4 regions of the Streptomyces sp. NPDC020965 genome follow, and region 4 is predicted to be linked to each of the others. Evidence: riboswitches for the same ligand, from Rfam matches in the RefSeq annotation. Region 4 holds a riboswitch; each other region holds the start of a gene.
What was found. A riboswitch is a leader RNA that binds a small molecule or an ion and turns the genes downstream of it on or off. The one in region 4 is predicted to bind cobalamin.
Positions count from the first base shown of each region.

Region 1: another riboswitch for cobalamin. It lies ahead of ACH4S7_RS00325 (cobalamin biosynthesis protein); the one in region 4 lies ahead of ACH4S7_RS35775 (hypothetical protein).
Region 2: another riboswitch for cobalamin. It lies ahead of ACH4S7_RS06295 (ABC transporter substrate-binding protein); the one in region 4 lies ahead of ACH4S7_RS35775 (hypothetical protein).
Region 3: another riboswitch for cobalamin. It lies ahead of metE (5-methyltetrahydropteroyltriglutamate--homocysteine S-methyltransferase); the one in region 4 lies ahead of ACH4S7_RS35775 (hypothetical protein).

Region 1 is NZ_JBIRRE010000001.1:60,777-66,428, forward strand. Features, by position in the region: gene ACH4S7_RS00305 (alpha/beta hydrolase) at 1-284, opposite strand, end outside; gene ACH4S7_RS00310 (class II aldolase/adducin family protein) at 668-1,330, opposite strand; gene ACH4S7_RS00315 (anion permease) at 1,588-2,838, shown strand; gene ACH4S7_RS00320 (hypothetical protein) at 2,851-3,075, shown strand; cobalamin riboswitch at 3,309-3,451, shown strand; gene ACH4S7_RS00325 (cobalamin biosynthesis protein) at 3,568-4,536, shown strand; gene ACH4S7_RS00330 (cobyric acid synthase) at 4,533-5,652, shown strand, end outside.
Region 2 is NZ_JBIRRE010000001.1:1,446,537-1,452,188, forward strand. Features, by position in the region: gene ACH4S7_RS06280 (putative leader peptide) at 11-115, opposite strand; gene ACH4S7_RS06285 (ABC transporter ATP-binding protein) at 182-946, opposite strand; gene ACH4S7_RS06290 (FecCD family ABC transporter permease) at 1,114-2,130, opposite strand; gene ACH4S7_RS06295 (ABC transporter substrate-binding protein) at 2,127-3,113, opposite strand; cobalamin riboswitch at 3,157-3,316, opposite strand; gene ACH4S7_RS06300 (Mov34/MPN/PAD-1 family protein) at 3,431-3,862, opposite strand; gene ACH4S7_RS06305 (amino acid permease) at 3,965-5,407, opposite strand.
Region 3 is NZ_JBIRRE010000004.1:89,271-94,922, reverse strand. Features, by position in the region: gene ACH4S7_RS14265 (FGGY family carbohydrate kinase) at 1-1,296, opposite strand, end outside; cobalamin riboswitch at 1,586-1,805, shown strand; gene metE (5-methyltetrahydropteroyltriglutamate--homocysteine S-methyltransferase) at 1,992-4,316, shown strand; gene ACH4S7_RS14255 (hypothetical protein) at 4,402-4,725, opposite strand; gene ACH4S7_RS14250 (hypothetical protein) at 4,957-5,226, shown strand; gene ACH4S7_RS14245 (FtsX-like permease family protein) at 5,343-5,652, opposite strand, start outside.
Region 4 is NZ_JBIRRE010000020.1:52,574-58,225, forward strand. Features, by position in the region: gene ACH4S7_RS35765 (hypothetical protein) at 1-182, opposite strand, end outside; gene ACH4S7_RS35770 (prenyltransferase/squalene oxidase repeat-containing protein) at 179-2,932, opposite strand; cobalamin riboswitch at 3,111-3,180, opposite strand; cobalamin riboswitch at 3,291-3,429, shown strand; gene ACH4S7_RS35775 (hypothetical protein) at 3,529-4,941, shown strand; gene ACH4S7_RS35780 (DUF4430 domain-containing protein) at 5,018-5,509, opposite strand.

The DNA.
Region 1 (5,652 bases), on a different contig from region 4:
GTGTCGGCGGAGTGCGGCACGGTGTCGAGCACCGGGCCGACGACCGCGTGGACACCGTGCCCTTCGATTCCGTAGGTGCCGGGCCGCCTGGAGGCCATACCGCGGGTCAGGGTGATCCGGCCCGGTTCCGCGGCGTGCACGGTGAGCCGGGGGTCGCCGGGCAGGGGCCGGCCGGGCGACGCCTTGAGCACCGCGTCGCTGGCGTACCGGCCGGCCGCGACCGCGACCACACCGGCGCCGATCAGGGTGGTGACGGCCGCTGCCGTCACTGTTGCCGGGCGCACCCCTCCAGTGTCGGCACCACCGGGCGGCCCTGCCAGCGGGCGGGGGCCGTGGGGGGCGTCGTGCCGCCACCCACGGCCCGCCGCCCATTGCCGACTGCCCGCGCTGGTGCGCCAGGCGCCGGCCCCGGTCATCGGCCCCCGGAAGCCGGTCATCGCCGGCCCGGGAGCGGTCGGCGTGGGCCGTGAGCGGTCGCCGGGACGCCACCGCAGACGCCCGCCGCCGCCGATCCGGGCACTTGTCCGACCGCGCATCCCGCCCTGGCGGGGCCCCGGGCGCCCGGACACCGACGGCCGGTGGCAGCACCGGCCGTCGGCGCCTCGCCCCCGGATACCTCGCCCCGGGCGCCGGGGGCACAGGCGCCAGGGGCACAGGCGCCGGGGGCTCAGCCTTGCTGGCCGTACCCCTTGAGCTGTTCGGTGACCTCGGTGAGCTGGGCGTCGGTGAGCAGCGACGGGACCCGGCCGGGCAGGGAGGACGCGGTGAGCCAGAGGCGACACATCCATTCGAGCTGCGCGGTCCGGTCGTACGCCTGGTCGAGGGTGTCCCCGTAGGCGATGGTGCCGTGGTTCCGCAGCAGACACGCGGTGCGGCCGTCCAGGGCCCGGCGCATGTGCTCCGCCAGGGCCTCGGTGCCGTAGAGGGCGTACGGAGCCACGCGGACGGGCCCGCCCAGCGCCGCGGTCATGTAGTGGATCGGCGGCAGCTCGGTGACGAGGGTGGAGACGGCGGTGGCGTGCACGGCGTGGGTGTGGACGACGGCACGGGCGCCGGTGCCCTGGTAGACCGCCAGGTGGAGGGGGAGTTCGCTGGTGGGCGCGAGACGGCCGATGACCTGTCGTCCGTCGAGGTCGACGCCGACGATGTCGCCGGCGGTGAGCCGGTCGTAGGGGACCCCGCTGGGGGTGACCAGGAGGAGGTCACCGACCCGGGCCGAGACATTGCCCGATGTGCCCACCACCAGCCCCTCCGCCGCCGTCCTGCGGGCGGTGACGACGAGATCGCGCCACCCCTGTTCGATCGCGTCCTGACTCGGCTGATCGCTCATATGACGATCCTGGCAGCCGGAACCGCGCCCCGACAGACCGCGCGTGATGCATATCACCACACAAGCCATGAATAGCCCTTAGCGGCCACTTCGACCGGGCGCGGCCCGGCCCGGGGGCCGCGATCAACCCCCGCCGAGAGCAAGTGGAGTCCGTAACCTCACTTGGAGACACCCCGAAGTACACCCCAGTTCACCTTCCGTTCATCCAGGTTATCTACGTTCGCCGGGCCACTGACGTCCAAAGATTGCCTGGGTAAATGGAACACATCACGCTGCTGCTCACGATCGTGATCGTGACGGCTCTCGTGTTCGATTTCACGAACGGTTTCCACGACACCGCCAACGCGATGGCGACGACCATCTCGACCGGCGCCATGAAGCCCAAGACCGCGGTGGCGATGTCCGCCGTGCTCAACCTCGTCGGCGCGTTCCTTTCGGTGGAGGTCGCCAAGACGATCTCCAGCGGCATCGTCAACGAATCAGGCATAACCCCAGAAGTCATCTTCGCGGCGCTCGTCGGCGCCATCCTCTGGAATCTTCTGACCTGGCTGGTCGGTCTTCCGTCCAGTTCGTCGCACGCCCTCATGGGCGGTCTGATCGGCGCGACCATCGCCTCGGTCGGCATCAGCGGCGTCAACGGCGGCACCGTCGTCACCAAGGTGCTGATCCCCGCCATCGCGGCCCCGCTGGTGGCCGGCATCGGCGCCTACCTGGCCTCCCGGCTGACGTACAGGCTCGGCAAGAACGCCGACGCCAAGTCCACCGCGAAGGGCTACCGCGCCGGCCAGATAGCCTCGGCCGGTCTGGTCTCGCTGGCCCACGGCACCAATGACGCCCAGAAGACGATGGGCATCATCACGCTGGCCCTGGTCGCGGGCGGCGTGCTCGTCCCCGGCTCCAACCCCCCGATGTGGGTCATCGTCTCGGCGGGTGTCGCCATCGCGCTCGGCACCTACCTCGGCGGCTGGCGCATCATCCGCACCATGGGTCGGGGCCTCACCGACCTCCAGCCGCAGCAGGGCTTCGCCGCCCAGACCAGCGCGGCCAGCGTCATCCTCGCCTCCTCCAACCTCGGCTTCTCGCTCTCCACCACGCACTCCTGCTCGGGTGCCGTGATGGGTGCGGGCCTCGGCCGCAAGGGCGGTGTGGTCCGTTGGTCCACCGCCACCCGGATGTTCGTGGCCTGGGGTCTGACCCTGCCGGCCGCCGGTCTGGTCGCCGCGGCCTCGGAGCTGGTGACCCGGCAGGGTGACTGGGGCATGGCCGTCGTCACGATCTTCCTGGTCGCCTCGTCCGCCGCGATCTGGGTGTACTCGCGCCGCCAGGTCATCGACCACACCAACGTCAACGGAGACGACGAGGGCGACGCTCCCGGCGTCGTGACCGAGGCCATCGCGGCCGTCACCCCGCCCCCGGCCGGCACTCCCGTGGCGGACGGTCTCAAGTCGACCATCCCGACCCCCGCCTCCTCCGAACCCGGCCAGGCGACGCGCCCGGCCGCGGTGTAAGGACAGATCAGCATGAACATCGACTGGGCAGCCCTCGGCTCCGTATTCGGTATCAGTCTCGTCGCCACCGTGGCCCTGGTGGGCCTGTTCACCCTGGGCATCATCGGCCTGAGCAAGGAGCCGTCGGCGAGCGGCCAGGGCGGCGGCTCCGTCGCCGTCGCACGCACCGGCGCGTATGTCTGCTTCGCGCTCTGCCTGGCTGCCGTCTCGTACGGGATCTTCCTGATCGTGACCTGAGGTCACCGCCGCACCACCGCACCACCCACCGGGCCGGAACATCGCCGTCGATGTTCCGGCCCGGTGCCGTTCCCGGCGCCGCCGGCCGGGGGACGCCCGCGCCGTACCCGGGGACGGCTCACCCGCCCCCGGGCCGGGTCCACCCCCGTACGCCGTCCCGTACTCCCCCACTGGGCCCGGTTCCGTGTGGGGCTCGGCACACTGCCCCGTCGCAGGTCAACGGCAGGTTGACGGGTGTTCGCGCAGCGTGGTGGACTGCCGAGGCCATTACGACGTCAGCAGAGGAAGCCGGTGCGAATCCGGCGCGGTCCCGCCACTGTCACCGAGGACGACCATCCCCGGAAGCCAGGAACTCTCACCGTCGATCACGTCGAACCAGGGCGCGGATACCCTGAGTGAGGACATATCGCCATGCCCGGCCCCGGTTCAGCCGCTCCCCCGTGTCGCGCCCCGCGCTCCCGACCCGTCCGGAACGAGACTCCGGCCTGAACCATGCGTGCCGACCGAGTTTTCGCGTACGGCGCCCCCCTCGGCCTCGTCGGGGACCTGCTGCTCGGCGATCCCCGCCGCGGACATCCGGTCGCCGCCTTCGGTCGTGCCGCGGGCGCCGTCGAGCGTGTCCTGTGGCGTGACCACCGCGGGTGGGGCGCCCTGCACACCGCCGTCTGCGCCGGAGGCGCCGCACTGGCCGCCGCGCTGCTCGCGCGCGGGGTCCGGGTCGCCCCCGCCGCTTCCGTCGCCCTGACCGCCGCCGCCACCTGGACCGTCGTCGGCGGTACGTCGCTGGGACGGGAGGCGCGCGCCATCGGCGCCGCCCTCGAAGCCGGGGACGTGACCCGGGCCCGTGCGCGACTCCCCCATCTCTGCGGGCGTGATCCGCAGTCGTTGGACGAGCGGCAGATCGCCCGCGCCGTCGTGGAGTCCGTCGCCGAGAACACCTCCGACGCCGTGGTGGGCGCGCTGGTCTGGGGCGCGGTCGCCGGTGTGCCGGGTCTGGTGGGCTTCCGCGCGGTCAACACCCTGGACGCGATGGTCGGACACCGTTCGCCCCGGTACCGCCGGTTCGGCTGGGCCTCGGCCCGCCTCGACGACCTCGCCGGCTGGCCGGGCGCCCGGCTCACGGCCGCTCTCGCGGTGCTCGCGGGCGACGACCCGCGCGGCGCCGTACGGGCGTGGCGGGCCGACGCCCACCGGCATCCGAGCCCCAACGCGGGCCCCGTGGAGGCGTCGTTCGCCGGAGCGCTCGGCGTCCGGCTCGGCGGCACCCTGGCGTACGGCGGCCGGGTCGAGCACCGGCCGGTGCTCCATGGCGCGGGACGGCCGGTGGAGGTCGCGGACATCGAACGCGCCGTGCGGCTGTCACGGCGCGTGGGTCTGCTGGCGCTGGGCGTGAGTGTGGCCGGGCGGCTGTTGGCCACCCGGGGAGCGCGGCGGGTCCGCGGACGGGAGGGGACGGCATGAGTGGTCGTGGGAAGCGCGGTGGCGGGCTGCTGGTGGCGGGGACGACCTCCGACGCCGGCAAGAGCGTCGTCACCGCCGGGATCTGCCGCTGGCTGGTGCGGCAGGGCGTGAAGGTCGCCCCCTTCAAGGGCCAGAACATGTCGCTCAACTCCTTCGTGACCCGGGAGGGCGCGGAGATCGGCCGCGCGCAGGCGATGCAGGCGCAGGCCGCGCGGGTGGAGCCGACGGCGCTGATGAATCCGGTGCTGCTCAAACCGGGGAGCGACCGCAGCAGTCAGGTGGTGCTGCTGGGCAAGCCGGTCGGGGAGCTGAGCGCGCGTGGCTTCTTCGGCGGGCCGGACGCACCGGGGAACGCGCTGCGCGGCGGCCGGCAGGAGGCGCTGCTCGGGACCGTCGTGGCGTGCCTGGAGGAGCTGCGGGGCACGTATGACGCCGTGATCTGCGAGGGGGCGGGCAGTCCGGCCGAGATCAATCTGCGCCGTACGGACATCGTGAACATGGGGGTCGCCCGGGCCGCACGGCTCCCGGTGCTCGTCGTCGGGGACATCGACCGCGGCGGCGTCTTCGCCTCCTTCTTCGGTACGACGGCACTGCTCGGCGCCGAGGACCAGAAGCTGGTCGCGGGGTATCTCGTCAATAAGTTCCGCGGGGACGTGGCACTCCTGGAGCCGGGGCTTGAGATGCTCCGGGGACTCACCGGACGGCAGGTGTACGGGGTGCTGCCGTATGCGCGGGGCCTCGGCATCGACGAGGAGGACGGGCTGCGGGTCTCGTTGCGCGGAGCCGTGCGCGAGTCGGTGGTGGCACCGCCCGTCGGCGCGGACATCCTGCGCGTCGCGGTGTGCGCGGTGCCGCTGATGTCCAATTTCACGGACGTGGACGCACTGGCCGCCGAGCCGGGTGTGGTGGTCCGATTCGTGGACCGGCCGGAGGAGTTGGCCGATGCGGATCTCGTGATCGTGCCGGGAACCCGGGGCACGGTACGGGCGTTGGAGTGGCTGAGGGAGCGCGGACTCGCGCGGGAGCTGGCGCGCAGGGCGGCCGACGGCCGTCCGGTGCTGGGGATCTGCGGCGGGTTCCAGGTGCTCGGTGAGCACATCACGGATGAGGTCGAGT
Region 2 (5,652 bases), on a different contig from region 4:
AGCCGACCGCTCAGATACAGATCGCGCTGGCGAGGCGGCACAGGTCGACATGCAGCCGCGCCACGAGCAGCACGGTGCCGCTGGGCGTCTTGTCGCTCATGCCGTGGAGAACCATGCGCTCATCGTAACGATTCCCGGTCACGGTTCCGGAATACCGTCTCGCATCGCGGACCTTCTCAGCTCACCATGCGGACGGGAGGTAGGTGATAGTGGGGGCTCCGGTCACCGGGTGGACCGTGACCTCCGCGTCCACCTGATAGACATCGGCGAGAAGCTCCGAGGTCAGAACCTCCTTGGGGGCACCGGACGCGACGACTCGGCCGGCCTTCAGGACATAGAGCCGGTCGCAGTAGTAGGCGGCCAGGTTGAGGTCGTGCAGCGCCAGCAGGCTCGTGATCCCGAGGGTCCGGATCAGGCCCAGGATCTCCAGTTGGTATCGGATGTCGAGATGGTTGGTCGGCTCGTCGAGGACGAGCAGGGCGGGCCGCTGGACGATGGCGCGGGCGACCAGGGCGCGTTGGCGTTCGCCGCCGGAGAGCGACGGGAAGGCCCGGTCGGCGAGGTCGCTGATGGCCAGCCGGGCGAGTGCCTCGGCCACGACGGCGTCGTCGGCCGCCGAATCCTGCTCCCAGAACCGCTGGTGCGGGGCGCGTCCCATGGCGACGATCTCGCGCACGGTCAGCTCGAACTCGCCCCGGGTGTCCTGCGGGACGGTCGCCACCCGCCGGGCGCGCGCCTTCGGGCCGAGGGCGACCAGATCGTCGCCGTCGATGAGGGCGCGGCCGGCCGTCGGGCGCAGGGTGCCGTAGACGCAGCGGAGCAGGGTGGTCTTACCGCTGCCGTTGGGGCCGACCAGGCCGACGGTTTCACCGGGGCGGGCGTCGAGGCCGACATCGGTGAGGAGGGTGTGGCCGTCGGTCTCGTACCCGATGCCGGTCAGGGACAGCGCGGCGCTCACCGGACGTGCCCCACCGCTCCCGGGGGACTCGTCAGTCGCACGGGGTCCACCGGACTCACCGGACTCACCTGGCTTACGGGGCCCACCGGGCTCACGGGGTCCACCGGGCTCACCAGGCTCAGCGGACTCACCCGGCTTACGGGGTTCGCCGATCTTCACAGGACGGCTCCTCTCGCGGTACGGGAGCGCATCAGCCACAGGAACAGCGGCCCGCCGAGCAGCGCGGTCAGCACTCCGACGGGAATGTCCTGCGGGGACGCGACGGTACGGGCACCGAGATCGGCGACGACCAGGGCGACCGCCCCGCCGAGCGCCGCGACCGGCAGCAGCGTCCGGTGGGTGGCCCCGACCAGCAGCCGGGCGGCGTGCGGCACGATCAGACCGATGAAGCCGACCGCGCCGCTGACCGCCACCAGCACGGCGGTGACCAGGGAGACGAGCACGAAGACGGCGGCACGGAAACGGGCCACGTCCAGCCCGAGCACGGTGGCGCCCTCCTCCCCCACCAGCAGCAGATCGAGCGGTTTGGCGAGCGCGAGCAGCAGCGGCAGGGCGAACCCGAGGACGATCGCGGGCAGCAGCACACTGTCCCAACGAGCGCTGCCGAGACCGCCGAGCGACCAGTAGAGGGCCTCCCGGAAGTGCTCCGGCCGCGCGGACGCCACCAGGGCGAGGGTGGTGAGCGCGGTGAAGATGTACGAGACGGTCACGCCCGCCAGCACCAACCGGGTGCCGGTCATCGCGCCGTCGCGCCTGGCCAGCCCGTAGACGAGGAAGAGCGCACAGAGCGCCCCGACGAACGCCCCGGCTGGCGTGGCCACGGCGGTGGTGGTGCCGATGCCCAGGACGAGGACGGTGACGGCCCCGGTGGACGCGCCGGAGGAGATGCCGAGCAGGAACGGGTCGGCGAGCCGGTTGCGGACGAGGGCCTGGAGGACGGTGCCGGCGACGGCGAGCCCGGCGCCCACGAGCGCGCCGAGGAGGACGCGGGGCAGCCGTACGTCGATGATGATCGTGCGGAAGGGGCTGGGTTCGGCGCCCGGCAGCAGGGCGTCGATGACCTGCCCGGGCGGTATGCGTACGGAGCCGAGGCCGAGGCCCGCGACGACCGCGACCGCGAGGGCGATCAGCAGCGCGACGACCACGGCTCCGTAGCGGAGGCGCGACTTCACCGGGTGATCTGCCCCGCGAGCTTGGCGATGGCGTCGGGTGCGCGCACCCCGAGCACGGCGTCGGAGAGCGGCAGCACGGCGAACCGCTTGTTCTTGATCGCCGGGACGTCGCGCAGCACCGGGTCGTTCAGCAGCCGCTTCTTCTTCTGCTCGACGGTGGTGGCGCCGTAGTCGTAGATGACGACGATCTCGGGCTTGCGCGCCACGACCTGTTCCCAGGTGGCGTCGCCGAAGGACTTGTCGAGGTCGGCGAAGACATTGCGCCCGCCGGCACGGGTGATCAGCTCATTGCCGATGCCCTTGCCGCCCGCCGTGAAGGCGGTCTTGTCGCCGCTGTCGTAGACGAAGACGGGGACCGGGGCGCGGCCCTTCAGCGACTCCCCGGTCTTCGCGAGCGTGGCGCGGGCGCCGGCGATCCACTCCTGGGCGCGGGGCCCGACGCCGAAGGTGCGGCCGATCTCCTCGACCTCGCGGTAGAGGTCGTCGACGGTGGTCCGCTTCTTGGTGCAGTACTCCAGGTTGAGACGGGTGTCGATGCCGGACTTCTTCAGCTCTTCGCGGGTGCGGCCGTCCTTGGCCTCGAAGGCGCTGCCGTAGCCGCCGTAGACGAAGTCGGGGTTGGCGGCGAGGAGCTTCTCCTTGGAGGGGTACTCCTTGGCCAGGACGGGGATCGCGTCGTACGCCTTCTTGTGGCGCGGGAGGACCGCGTCGTCCAGATAGGCGGTGCCGACGACGGATTTCGCCAGACCGAGTTCGAGCATGATCTCGGTGACGTGCTGGTTCATGGTGACGGCCCGCTCGGGGGCGGCCCGATAGGTCGTCTTCACACCGCAGTTGTCGACGGTGTACGGGAACGAGGCGCCCGGCTGGGCGGCGTCGGAGCCCTTCTCGCTCTTGTCGTCGTCGCCCGCACCGCAGGCGGTGGTGGCGGCGAGGAGCGGGAGCAGCAGGGCGGCTATGAGTGCGGAACGGCGCCTGGACATGACGGGGTACGGCCTCCTCCGGGGATTTCCACGTCCCCTAGATGGTGGGAGAAGGGCGGCGGGTCAGTTCCTGGCTGCCAAGCGGGAACGCTTGGTCACAGTGGCGGGACCGCGCCGGATTCACACCGGCTTCCTGGGTCCTGCCGCCCTGTTCAGTTGGTCCGGGGGTCAGTATGCCCCGGACCACCGCGCGACGATCTTCACGCCCCCGCCTACTGCCCGCCGCGCCACTCGCCGCACCCCCTGATGCCCAGCACCCGCCGCCCGCCGCACACTGTCGCGTACCGCCCGCCGTGCCCTTCCGCGTACCGCCCGTCTCACACTTCCGCGTACCGCTCGACGATCTTCACTTCCTCCTCGGTGACCTCGCCGTCCACGATGCGGTACGAGCGGAACTGGAAGGACCCCACATCGTCGCTGTCGGCGGTGGAGACCAGGACGTAGTGGGCGCCGGGCTCGTTCGCGTAGGTGATGTCCGTACGGGAGGGGTACGCCTCGGTCGCGGTGTGCGAGTGGTAGATGATCACCGGCTCTTCGTCGTTGTCGTCCATCTCCCGGTAGAGCTTCAGCAGGTCGGCCGAGTCGAACTCGTAGAACGTGGGCGAGCGGGCCGCGTTCAGCATGGGGATGAAGCGCTCGGCGCGCCCGGTGCCCTCAGGGCCGGCGACGACGCCGCACGCCTCGTCGGGGTGGTCGGCGCGGGCATGCGCCACGATCTTGTCGAAGAGAACCTGGGTGAGCGTCAACATGCCGATCAGGATAGACAGGCGACCGCCCCGTACCGAGGAGTGGTACGGGGCGGTCCGCATGCCGGACACCGGGCCCTCCGGCTGGGGGCACCTGCCGGCCGGTCAGCGTTTGGCGAAGGCCGTGCCGTCCGGGTTCCGCCGCTTCAGCATCAGATACGACACACCCAGCAGCAGCGCCCAGACCGGCGCGCAGTAGAGCGAGACCCTGGCGTCCTTGTCGATCCCCATCAGCACGACCACCATGCCGATGAAGGCCAGCGCGAACCAGCTCGTCCAGGGCGCGCCGGGAGCCTTGAAGGTGGACTGCGGCAGCTCGCCCCGGTCGGCCTTGGCCCGGTAGCGGATCTGGCTGATCAGAATCATCACCCACGCCCACATACCGGAGATGGTGGCGAAGGAGACGATCTTGTTGAATGCCTCACCGGGCCACTGGTAGTTGATCCAGACACCGAACATCATCAGGCAGGCCGAGAAGGTCGTGCCGATCAGCGGGGTGCCGTTCTTGGTCAGCCGGGTGAAGACCTTCGGGCCCTGGCTGTTGAGCGCCAGGTCGCGCAGCATCCGGCCGGTGGAGTACATACCGGAGTTGCAGGAGGAGAGCGCGGCCGTGAGGACGACGAAGTTGACGATGCCCGCGCCGACGGCGAGGCCCATCTTGTCGAAGGCGGCGACGAACGGGGAGATGCCCGGCTGGAAGTTGGTCCAGGAGACCACCGACAGGATCATGGTCAGCGCGCCGATGTAGAAGACGGCGATCCGCCACGGCACGGTGTTGATGGCCTTCGGCAGGGTCTTCTCGGGGTCCTTGGACTCGCCCGCCGTGACACCGACCAGCTCGACGGCGAGGAAGGCGAACATCACGATCTGGAGCGTCATCAGCGTGCCGCCGATGCCCTTGGGGAAGAAGCCGCCGTCGCTCCAGAGCAGCGAGACGGAGGCGGTGTCGCCCGCGTCGGAGAAGCCCAGAGTGAGGATGCCGATACAGATGAGGATCATGCCGACGATGGCGGTGACCTTCACCATGGAGAACCAGAACTCCAGCTCACCGAAGAGCTTCACGGAGATCAGGTTCGCCCCGTAGAGGATCAGCGTGAAGATCAGCGCGGAGACCCATTGGGGAATGTCGAACCAGTACGTCATGTACTGCGCCGCCGCCGTGACCTCGGTCATTCCGGTGACGACCCAGAAGAGCCAGTACGTCCACCCGGTGGCGAAGCCCGCGAAGGGGCCGATGAACTCCCGCGCGTACTCGGAGAAGGATCCCGAGACGGGGCGGTACATGAGCAGCTCGCCCAGCGCCCGCATGATGAAGAAGATCACCAGGCCCGCGATGGCGTAGGCCAGGATGAGACTCGGTCCGGCCTTGGAGATGGCCTTGCCGGCGCCCAGGAAGAGGCCGGTGCCGATCGCTCCGCCGATCGCGATCATCTGGATCTGGCGGGCGCCTAGTGCGCGGTGGTAGCCCTGGCTGTCGCCACCGCCCGATGGTCCGGCGACGCCCTCGCCTTCGTGCCCGTCTTCTTTGTCGACCCGCACTGTGGTCATCGTTGTGCGCCCTTTCTCCATGCAGATCCGCTCTCCGCAGACGCCCGGCGCGCGGAGGCGGATCAGGTCCTGATCCCCCCGGATATGGATGGAGTGCCACCGGCGATCCGCCGGTTCAAGCGCCTCCAGGGGCATGGGTGGCGCCCCTGGCGGTCGTGCAGATCTATCACGCCGTTAAGTGAGATCATCTACGGAGAATGTGGTGCACACCACAAGGAAAGTCGGACAAAACGCACCCACCCCAA
Region 3 (5,652 bases), on a different contig from region 4:
CTCAGGTGCGGTGGAGCGCTCCACCGGCCGGCCGGTGACATCGGCCACCACCTGGCAGAGCAGGTCCGACGACGCCGATCCGCCGGTGATCCGCAGCGCCCGCCCGTCGACCGGTTCGTCCAGACACTCGCGCAGGGTGAGGGCGATCCCCTCGTAGACGGCGCGCACCAGTTGCCCGGGGGTCGTCAGGACGCTCATTCCCACCCAGGCGGCGGAGGCGGCCGGGTCGACGAACGGGGCACGTTCCCCCTGGGGCGAACCGTAGGGGAGGTAGAGGACACCGCCGGCGCCCGGACCGGCGGCCCGCGCCGGGCGCTCCAGGTCCGGCCAGTCGCTGTCCGCCTGCCCGGTCACCGTGCGGACCCAGTCGAGGTTGGGCGCGCCCGCCATGGGGGCCAGGCATTCGAGGACGCTGCCCAGACCGGTCGCCAGCGTGATGCGTCCCTCGGCCCCGGGGCCGGACATGTGCGCCGGGCCGGCCCGGCGCACATTGGCCGCGAAGGCCGTGGTGCCGACGATGAGGTAGGCGTCGCCCGGCCGGACCGCGCCGAGGCCGACCCCGCCCGCGGCGGCGTCGACCAGTCCGGTGGCCACGGGGATCCCCTCGGGCAGGCCGGTGGCGCGCGCGGCCTCGGCGCCGACCGTGCCGGCCGGTGCGTGCGGTGGTCGTACGGGGGCGAGCAGATGCCGGAACCGCTGGTGTCCCACTCCCTCGATCAGGGCGTCGGAGTAGGCGCCGGTGGCGACGTCGAGGTAGGTGCGGGAGGCATCGGAGGCATCGGTGGCGATCTCCCCGGTCAGCCGGAAGCGTATCCAGTCCTTGCAGTTCAACTGGTGTACGGCCCGTGCCAACCGCTCGGGGTGATCGTCCTCCAACTGCTCCAGCAGCACCGGCAGCGCGCCGGGGAACAAGGCTGAGCCGGTGATGTCGCTTACCAGAGCACCGCGGCCGTCCTGTTCCCACCGGGCCACCCGGGCGGCGGCGGTGCCGTCCATCCAGATCGCCGCGGGGCCGCACGGGCGCCCGTCACCGTCCACCAGCCAGGCGCCGTCGCCCTGCCCGGTCACGCCCACCGCGACGATCTCGACACCGTCACCGGCGTCCCGCACGGCGGCCCGCACCGTGTCGCGGACCGCGGACCAGATCTCGTCCATGTCCTGTTCCACCCGGTCACCGTGGTGCGTGACCTTCAGCGGTACCCGTGACCGGCCGAGTTGCTCTCCGTCCCGGGCCAGGACAACGGCTTTGACCGCGGTGGTGCCGGCGTCGATGCCGACCACTGCCTGCCGAGTCACTGATGAACCTCCCACAACCGAAAAATGAACATTGGTTCGCTGGGCGATCCAAAGTGCAGCAAACCTAGGTGGCCCCCAGGCGGCAGTCAACCGATTCCGGTCGTGGGTGCGGTGCCGGCAGGCCGGGGAGCCTCGCGTACGGCCCGGCCGGCGGGAGGCTCCCCGGCCGCTTCCCGCCCACGCTTGAGCCGCTCCACCGCCACCGGGCGCCCGCCAACCCTGATTCCTCCGTGGCGCACATCACGGTCCGGAATGTGAACGGTGCTGACTGGGACCCCTCGGTGCCTCTAGGCTGCGGGGCACAGCTGGTTCGCCCTGCCCGCCAGGCAGACGCGTCGTAAGAGGGAACCCGGTGGAAATCCGGGACTGCCCCGCAGCGGTGAGCGGGAACGACCGCCGTCATACGCACTGGACCCCCTGGCGGGGTCTGGGAAGCGACGGCCAGTAGGTGTCTGCCTCGGTAGGCGTGCCCGCGAGTCCGAAGACCTGCCCGCTGTCCGCGTACGACCGATCGTGCGCGGCGATCCCGGTGACCTCGTGGGCAGGTTGGGGTGCCTCCGGACCATGTCCGGGGGAGTGCACATCAGGCGGACGGCCGCGCCCGGCGCGCGGCATCGGTCCGTCCGGTCTGTCACCCCTTCGCGTTCTCGTCCCGTCCCCGGGATCTCATGAGACATCTCGCGAAGGAGAGTTCCGTGACACCGAAGTCCGCAGCCGCGGCAGCACGCGCCACCGTGTACGGCTACCCCCGCCAGGGCCAGAACCGGGAACTGAAGAAGGCCATCGAGGGCTACTGGCAGGACCGCGTCACCGCCGACGCCCTCCGGGAGACCGCGGCGGGCCTGCGCCGGACGAACTGGCTGCAGTTGGCCGACGCCGGGGTCCATGAGGTGCCGACCGGTGACTTCTCGTACTACGACCACATGCTGGACACCAGTGTCATGGTCGGCGCCATTCCCGAACGACACCGCGACGCCCACGCGGCGGACGCGCTCGACGGCTACTTCGCCATGGCACGCGGCACTCAGGACGTCGCGCCGCTGGAGATGACCAAGTGGTTCGACACCAACTACCACTACCTGGTCCCCGAACTCGGCCCCGACACCGTCTTCACGGCCGACTCGGCCAAGCAGGTGGCCGAATTGAAGGAAGCCCTCGCGCTCGGTCTCACCGCCCGGCCGGTCCTCGTCGGACCCGTCACCTATCTCCTGCTGGCCAAGCCCGCCCCCGGGGTGCCCGCCGACTTCGAGCCACTGACCCTGCTGGACCGGCTACTGCCGGTGTACGCGGAGGTCGTCGCCGATCTCCGGGCCGCGGGCGCCGAGTGGGTGCAGCTCGATGAGCCCGCCCTGGTCCAGGACCGCTCCCCGGCCGATCTGAATGCCGCCGCCCGCGCCTACCGTGACCTCGGCGAGCTCATCGACCGGCCCAAGCTCCTGGTCGCCTCCTACTTCGACCGCCTCGGCGACGCCCTGCTGGTCCTCGCCAGGAGCCCCATCGACGGCCTCGCCCTGGACTTCACCGAGCGGGCCACCGGCAATCTCGACGACCTCGCGGCAGCCGGGGGGCTGCGCGGCAAGCGTCTGATCGCGGGCGTGGTCAACGGTCGCAACATCTGGATCAACGACTACGAGAAGTCCCTCGCCACCCTCGGCACCCTGCTCGGCCTCGCCGACCGGGTCGATGTGGCCGCCTCCTGCTCCCTGCTGCACGTCCCGCTGGACGCCGCCGCCGAACGCGATATCGACCCGCAGATCGGCCGCTGGCTCGCCTTCGCCCGGCAGAAGACGGCCGAGATCGTCACCCTCGCCAAGGGGCTGGCACGAGGCACCGGCGCGATCACCGCCGAACTCGCCTCCAACCGGGCCGATCTGGCCTCCCGCGCCGGGTCCGCGCTCACCCACGACCCGGCCGTCCGGGCCCGTACCGCCGCCGTCACCGATGCCGACGGCCGCCGTTCCCAGCCGTACGCCGAGCGGACCATCGCCCAGCGCGCCCACCTCGGCCTGCCCCTCCTGCCGACCACCACCATCGGATCGTTCCCGCAGACATCGGAACTGCGGACCGCCCGCGCCGACCTGCGCGCCGGACGGATCACCACCGCGGAGTACGAGGAGCGCATCGGCGAGGAGATCGGCGAGGTCATCTCCTTCCAGGAGAAGGCGGGCATCGACGTCCTGGTGCACGGCGAGCCCGAGCGCAACGACATGGTGCAGTACTTCGCCGAACAGCTCACCGGCTACCTCGCCACCCGGCACGGCTGGGTCCAGTCCTACGGCACCCGCTACGTCCGGCCGCCGGTCCTGGCCGGGGACATCTCCCGGCCCGAGCCGATGACGGTCCGCTGGACGTCCTTCGCCCAGTCGCTCACCGAACGGCCCGTCAAGGGGATGCTCACCGGGCCGGTCACCATGCTCGCCTGGTCCTTCGTCCGCGACGACCAGCCGCTCGGCGATACCGCCCGACAGGTCGCCCTCGCGCTGCGCGACGAGGTGCGGGACCTGGAGGCGGCCGGCACCTCCGTGATCCAGGTCGATGAACCCGCACTCCGCGAGACCCTCCCGCTCCGGTCGGCCGACCATGCCGACTATCTGCAGTGGGCCACCGAGTCCTTCCGCCTCACCACCAGTGGCGTACGGCCGGCCACTCAGATCCACACCCATATGTGCTACGCCGAGTTCGGTGACATCGTCCAGGGCATCGACGACCTCGACGCCGACGTCATCAGCCTGGAGGCCGCCCGCTCCCATATGCAGGTCGCCACCGAACTCGCCGCCCACGGCTACCCGCGTGAGGCCGGACCGGGTGTCTATGACATCCACTCGCCGCGCGTTCCGAGCGCCGATGAGGCGGTCACCCTGCTGCGCAAGGGACTTGAGGCCATCCCGGCCGAACGCCTCTGGGTCAACCCCGACTGCGGCCTGAAGACCCGTGGTTGGCCCGAGACCAGGGCCTCCCTGGAGAGCCTGGTCACCGCCGCCCGGGAGGTCCGCTCGGGGCTGACAGCCGACGGAGCCTGACCGTACGGGCCGGGGCGGGCGATCGGGCCCGCCCCGGCCCCCCGGCGGCGGTGGACTCTCCCGAGGCCGGGGGCCACGCGCCCGGTCAGACGGTGAACCGCACCGACATGAAGGTGCTGTTCTCGGTCCACTGGCCCGGATCGAGTTCTTCCGCGGTGGCGTTCCGGCAGTTCTTCTCCACGTACATGACCGCCCTGCGGTCCGTGTTGTTGACCGTCCGACCCTGGACCCGGCGGCCCACCGGATAACAGTCACCGTCCCTCGGGTCGGTCAGCGTGTGCGGGACGTTTCCCGGCTGGGTGTGGTAGACGAACTCCCCGGTGGCGGCGTGCGCGCCGGGCGGAAAGGTGACACCCAGTACGGCGACCGCGCCGAAGACGGCGAGCGCCCTTCCTGTGCTGCGTCTCATGCATCCCTCTCTCCGGTACGGGGCCGAAGCCCCGGGGGCCACGGCACCACCGGCCGCTCGCGAGGGAGCGGGACGACCCGCGCCCCCCGGCGGTCTCCGCCAGTCTCGCCCAGAACGCCGGTGGCGTCACCGTCGTTCACCCTGTCGATCAGCGCCCGCCCCGTCGGGCGGGGTCCTGGTGTCCGTGGTATCCCTGGTGGCGCTGTCAGTGGTGGCTGGGATTCTGACGGTATGGACGAACAGATCATGCGGGGCCGGGTCTACGGATCGGACTACGACGCCCCCGACCCTGGCCCGCGGCCCGGCCACGAGTACGCGGAGCTGGTCGGCGGCCCGCTGGACGGACTCCTCCTCGACGTCACCGGATGGACCGTGGAGCGGCTCACCCGGAGCGCGGCGCTGATCACCGAGATCGGCCGGTACGGTCCCGGCGGGCGTGCCCTCTACGGGCCCCGCCCCGGTGATCCGAAGAAATGGGACTGGGAGGGGGACACCCCCTGACGGTCACCCCCGGGCGGTGCGGGCCGCCGAGCGATGCACGGGGGGTGTACGCGGACGCCGTGAACGCCGGTCCGTCCGGCCCGGCGTTCACGGTCATCGTCGGGGGTGCCCGCGGGTCATTCGGCGCGCAGACCGTCCGGGCGCATCACGCGCCACAGCGCCGGCATGCTGAGCACCGTGACCAGGAGGACGACGCCCCCGCCGATACCGGCCATCGCCGCGATACCGGTCCAGTTCACCGACAGCGGCAGGGCCGCCATCTTCAGCAGGATCATGCCGAGACCCGTACCGCCCGCCACCGCGAGTGCCAGCCCGAGCGCCACCGGCAGCGCGGTCTGCCACAGCACCGACAGGCCGAGCGTGGAGCGCCGGGTGCCGAACGCGACCAGCACCGCCAGCAGCTTCCGCCGCTCGCGCAACTGCTCC
Region 4 (5,652 bases):
CGGCTGAAGTCCACCGCCAGGACCACTCCGGAGGAGGTGGTGCACCGGCCGATCGGCTGCGGTGCGGCGGCGGCCGGCCCGGTGGTCGCGCCGAGCGCCGCCGCCGTGAGTCCGAGGGCGGTGACGAACCGGACGACGGTACGGGGTGGGTGCGCGACAGCGCGCGGGTGGCGGCGGTTCATCGGGTACCGCCGATCCCCGCACGGCGGTTGCGGGCCACGACGACGGTGCCCCAGCCCGCCAGCCCCAGCACTGCGGCGGCAGCGGCGAGCGCGCCCACCTGGACGCCGGTCGACGCCAGCCGGCCGCCATCGGCTGAGCCGGCCGTGCCACCCGTGCCCGCGGTACCGGCGGTTCCGGGGTTCCCGACTATTCCTCCGGAGGGGTCGCCGGGTGTGACGATGACGGGCGGGGGTGTGACCGGGCCCGGACCGGGCGGCTGCGGGGTGGTGCCCTTCAGATCACGGGTGAGGAGGGCGAACGAGATACCGGTGGAGCCGCCGATGGCCTGGGTGGAGGCGCGTACGTCGGAACCGGGCTGGCCCCCCTTGGTGACATTGAAGCCGCCGTCCGCGTTCTGCTGGGAAGCGAGGAACTTACGGGCCTTGACGATCTGCGCGCGGTACTTCACCGAGTCCAGCGAGAGGCTCTGGACGGCGAGGGCGGCGGAGTTCACCGAATTGCCCGACGCGCCCGGGAAGCCGCCGTCGGGCAACTGCTTCGAGGCGATCCAGGCGAGCGCCTTGTCCACGGCGCCCGCTGACTCCGCGCCCGCCGCGAAGTCCAGGGTCATCGCCGCCATCGCGGTGGAGTCCACATCGGAGTCGCCGGTGGGCGGCACCAGGCTCGGCCAGGCACCGGCTTCCTTCTTCTGCTGGTCGCTCTTGGTGTGTTGCAGGCTCTTGAGGTAGTTGACGGGGCCCGTCGCCGCCGTCTTCTCCCCGGCCCGTACCTGGGCGATGACCGCGAGGGAGTGGGCGAAGACGGACGGTGCGTAGGTGTAGGCGCCGGTGGCCGCGCAACTGCGGTCCGGCGCCTTGCTGGGCGCCCGGCAGACCGCCTTGCCGATCCCGGCGATCAGATCCTGGCCGCCGAAGGCGCGCGGATCGCGGCCGACCGCCTGGGCGAGGAGTGCGGCCTTGCCCATGGAGCCGCCTCCCGCGTGCTTGGTGCCCACGCCGGTCCAGTGGTGCAGGGTGCGACCGCTGGCGTCCTGGCCCCCGCCGTCGAGGAAGTCGACGATGCCGCGCAGGGCGTTGTTGTCGAGACCCGTCGCCGCGAGGGCGTAGGCGCCGTCGATGGTGAGGCCGTAGTCGGCCCGGCCCGTGCCGCCCCCGGCTCCGTAGTAGTGACCCTGCACCAGCCGGTCCTGGCGGGTCAGGAAGGTGACGCCCTTGCGCAGGTCGGGGCCGTCGCCGGGCGGGCCGGTCGGCGGGTCGGTGGGCTTGGTGGGGGGATGCGTGGGCTTGGGGTTGGGCTTCTTCGTGGTCAGCGTGACCAGACTGGTGTCCTGGGCGGCGAGCACGGCGGGCGAGGTCGCGTAGAGGGCCGGGTCCGTGGCCCCCTCCTCGAAGCCGAAGCCGCCGCCTTCGAGCTGCTGGTGGGAGAGCCAGAAGACGGCCGCGTCGGCGTGGGCCCGGTCGCCCAGCGCGCGCAGTGCCTGGGAGCCGAACGCGGTGGCCATCACACTGCTGACGGTGGCGTGCGCGGAGCCGAGGAAGGAGCCGTCGCGGAGCTGGACCTTCTTCAGATAGGTGCGCGCCCTGGCGACGGCGGCGTCGTGGCCGCCGGCCTTCTTGAGGACGAGGGTGATGAGGCCGGTGGTCGCCGGGTCCGCCTCGCAGTGCTCGTCGGGCCCGATCAGGATGCTCGTGAACCCGCCGTCCTGGCACTGGAGTCCGGTCAGCCGGGTCACCGAGTCGGCCGGGGGAGTGACCCCGCCACGCAGCAGGGCCAGCACCGCCAGCGCCTGGGCGTCGCCGTAACCGGCGTTCAGGAAGTCGCCCTTGGCCGTGCAGCCGGGGCCGGGGGCGGTCGTGCAGACGTTCTTCCTGAGGTCGCCGAGGAGGTCGTGGCCGCCGAAGGCGCGCGGGTCCCGCTCGGTGATCGTGGCGAGCAGCGCAAGACGGGCGGCGGCGTTCGGGTCGGGCGCCGCGTCCTTGCCCGTCGGATAGGCGTACGCGGTGGCCGACGCGGCGGCGAAGTCCGTGACCTTGTCGAGCGTCTTGCTCTTGCCGTCGGCGGCGGCCAGGGCGTAGGCGGCCTCGGTGGTCAGCAGGTGGTTGGGCGTCTCGGCGCCCTCGTCCACGACGCGCTCGCCGTCGGTCAGCCGGCTCGTCACCCACCGGGCGGCGACCGGGACGGCGACCTCGCCGGGCGGGGGCGTCGGCGGGTCGCCGGGATCGGGCGAACCGTCGCCGCCGGGTCGTACATCGGCGGGCGTGAAGGTCGGCCGGCCGGTGCTGCCCGTGACGCTGGTCCCCCCGAACACCCAGGCGTCGACGTCACCGGCCTTGGGCTGCCGTTCCATGGCGCCCAACGGGCTGTAGGTCCACTTCTCATCGCCCGGGGAGGCGATCCAGTACGACCAGTAGGCGGTGGCCTGCGGGGTCAGCACGCAGTCCTCCTTCTCCGGCGTGGGGTACGGGGTACCGGAGTTGAAGGCGCCGTGGCCGATCCGGCAGATGAAGCCGGGGCCGTCGTGCTCGGTGCCGGTGGTGTCGAATCCGCCCTCTTCGAGCAGTTCGAAGCCCGTGCCGGGAGTGGTGTCGCAGCCCTTCTCGATCGTGCCGCCGAAGGGGCCGAAGTCGACGACCACGAGCGCGCCCTTGGTGGCGGTGCACTTCTCGACCGGGTCCGCCGCGACGGGTGTTCCGGTGACGAGGGCGACTCCCGCGCCGACGGTGAGGAACACCGCCAACACCAAGGCCACGAACCCCGTCCGTCCGCGCCGGCCTGCTTGCTGTGCGGTCCCCACCACGGCCCCTCGAATCAGCCGGGCGGTACGCGCGTGGCCGTGGAGTCGGCGATGTTCCCCCTGTTCGCGGGGAAGCCGATCCGGTACCACGCCGTAGTCCGCGACGGCGCTTCTCGCTCTGCGACTGGCCCCAGGCAGTCCGGCTCGTCCGCGTGTTGCGGACCTACGGTTGCGGGTCAGCGCCGGATTCAGACCGGCTTCCCCTGGGGTTGAGTGCTTATCAGGCGGATTGGAACACGCGGCCGAAGACAGCGTCAAGGTGGCCTGAATCTCATCGCCCGGTCGCCGCCCCGTCGGTGTCGGCCGAGGCTGGCGGAGGCATGATCCCTCAGGTAGCGTCCAGGGCTGCCACATGGGGGAACCTGGTGCGAATCCGGGGCTGACGCGCAGCGGTGTGGGACGGCAGGGGGCCGTCCCGAGCCCGAATGCCCATCCGGCAGCTTTCCAACAGGAAGCCGTACCCACGCGTTTGGACGGCGGCCGCCCGACCCCCGCGCCTCGGTCGCGGAGTAGGTGTGTCCGGCCGGCGTCCCTCATCACAGGAGCAGGCCATGTCCCGTTCTCGTACCTCCCGCCGCATCGCTCTGACGGTGCCCGCCGTTCTCGGTGCCTTCGCCCTGACGGTGCTGCCCGCCGCCGCGACCACCTCCCCGGCGCAGATCGCCACCTCGAAGACCAACGGCGTCGCCTACCTCAAGTCCCTCCAGGCCGCCGATGGTTCGTACGCGGGCTCCGGCCTGTCCAACGAGTGGGCGCTGAGCGCGCTGGCCGCGGCCGGCACGGCGGCCGTGGACGTCACGCCCGGCGGCGACGCCACCAAGAACGCCCGCAAGGTCTACCGAGACCTGCTCGCCACCTCCGGCTGGCCCTCCGCGACCCCGGTGGTCACCGACTACCAGCGCGCCACCCTCAATGCGTACGCGGCGGGCATCGACCCGGCGCGCGTCTCTGCCTCCCGCAACCTCATCGCCGACATCTACGGCTACTGGCAGACCGCGGAGACCGGTTACTTCGGTCCCTCCGCCAACTACAACGGCACGGTCTTCGCCGCGCTCGCCCTCGCCGGGGCCAAGACGCAGGCGGGCGCGCAGCGGGTGCCGCAGTCGCTGCTGACCTCGATGGTCAACCGGATCCGGGCCAACCAGCACAACGACGGCGGCTGGAACTACAGCAAGGCCGAGGGCAGCCCGACCGAGCTGGCCAAGCCGGGCGACATCGATATGACCGGTGCCTCCATGGCCGCCCTCTGCGCCTCGGGCGTGCCGAACACCGACCCGGACATCACCCAGGCCAAGGCGTTCCTCAAGAGCAAGATCATCAGCAACTCCGGTGCGTTCAACGCCATGTACGGGGTGAACACCAACTCCAACGGCTGGGCCGTCTCCGGTCTCAACGCCTGTGGCATCAACCCGCAGACCGGTGACTTCCTCACCCCGCTGGGCAAGACCCCGGTGGACTTCCTCATCGCCCAGCAGTTCAACCCCGGTGGCGGCTTCAAGTACCTGCCCAGCCAGACCACGCCGTCCACGTACGCCTCCGCCGACGGTCTGCGCGCCGTCGCCGGGGCCGGGTTCACCGCGACTCCTCCGGTGCCGACCACGGTGGGCGCGCCCCAGTGGGTCGCCCAGGCCGCCTTCACCGCGGGTACGGCCACCCGGCTGGCGCTGACGGTCGACGACGGCGCGGGGAACCTGAAGGTCTGCTCGGTGGCCTTCACCCCGACCGGCACCACGACCACCCTGGGCGAGGTGCTCGCCGCCGCCACGACCGCGGCCACCCCGGCCGGCTGTGTCACGGCCGTCACCCCGTCGTACGGCACCGGCACCATCACGGCCGTGAACGGCAAGGCCAACAGCGGCTCTTCGACCTGGAAGGCCAGCGTGGACGGCGCCGCCTTCACCGCGGCCACCCGCGGCAAGGTGATCAACCTCGGCGACACCGTCGCGCTGCGCTGGGGTAGCTGAACCACCCCGGCGCGGGTCCCGGCGTCCCTTGCCGGGGAGCCGGGACCCGCGCCGGGCCGTTCCCAGGGGGCGAGGTCTAGAACGCGGTCCAGGTGAACGCGACCTGGTCGCCGGCGTTCAGCCGGAACTGGCAGCCGCCGACCGGTGTCGGGGTGCCGTTGACGGATATGTTCCAGTAGGCCACGCCGCCTCCGGAGACCTGCTTGATGGTGTCGACGGAGAAGTCGTCGAACGACGCGTACCAGGCGCCGTCCCAGGTGAAGTTTCTCGTCCGGGCGGCATCGTCGAGCGCGGCGGTCGGGGTGGGCACCGCGGTCGGATTCGCGCCACCGTTGGTGCCGTCGCACTTATGGGTGCCGCCGGTGGCGGTCGTCACATCATGGCCCTTGGTCTTGATCCGACCCTTGAAGAGCAGGCCGTTCGGGCCCTGGACGGTCAGGTTCACCTTGACCGGCGTGTTCGTGTTCACCGGTGTGGTGGTGGAGTGGGCCACGGCCGGCGCGCTGGTGAGGGCGAGGCAGAGAGCCGCAGTGGTGATCACCGTGCGGCGGGCGAGGGTCTGACGCATGACGTTGCCTTCCTGGCATGGGTCCCGGCCGCCCGCCCGAGACCCCGTACCGCCCGTGCGCGTATCGCCCCCCCGGTCGCGCGGCCCCTGGAGCGGGGCAGGCGAACGGGTGGCGGAGAACCCGGGGTTCGGGGCTTCGCGCT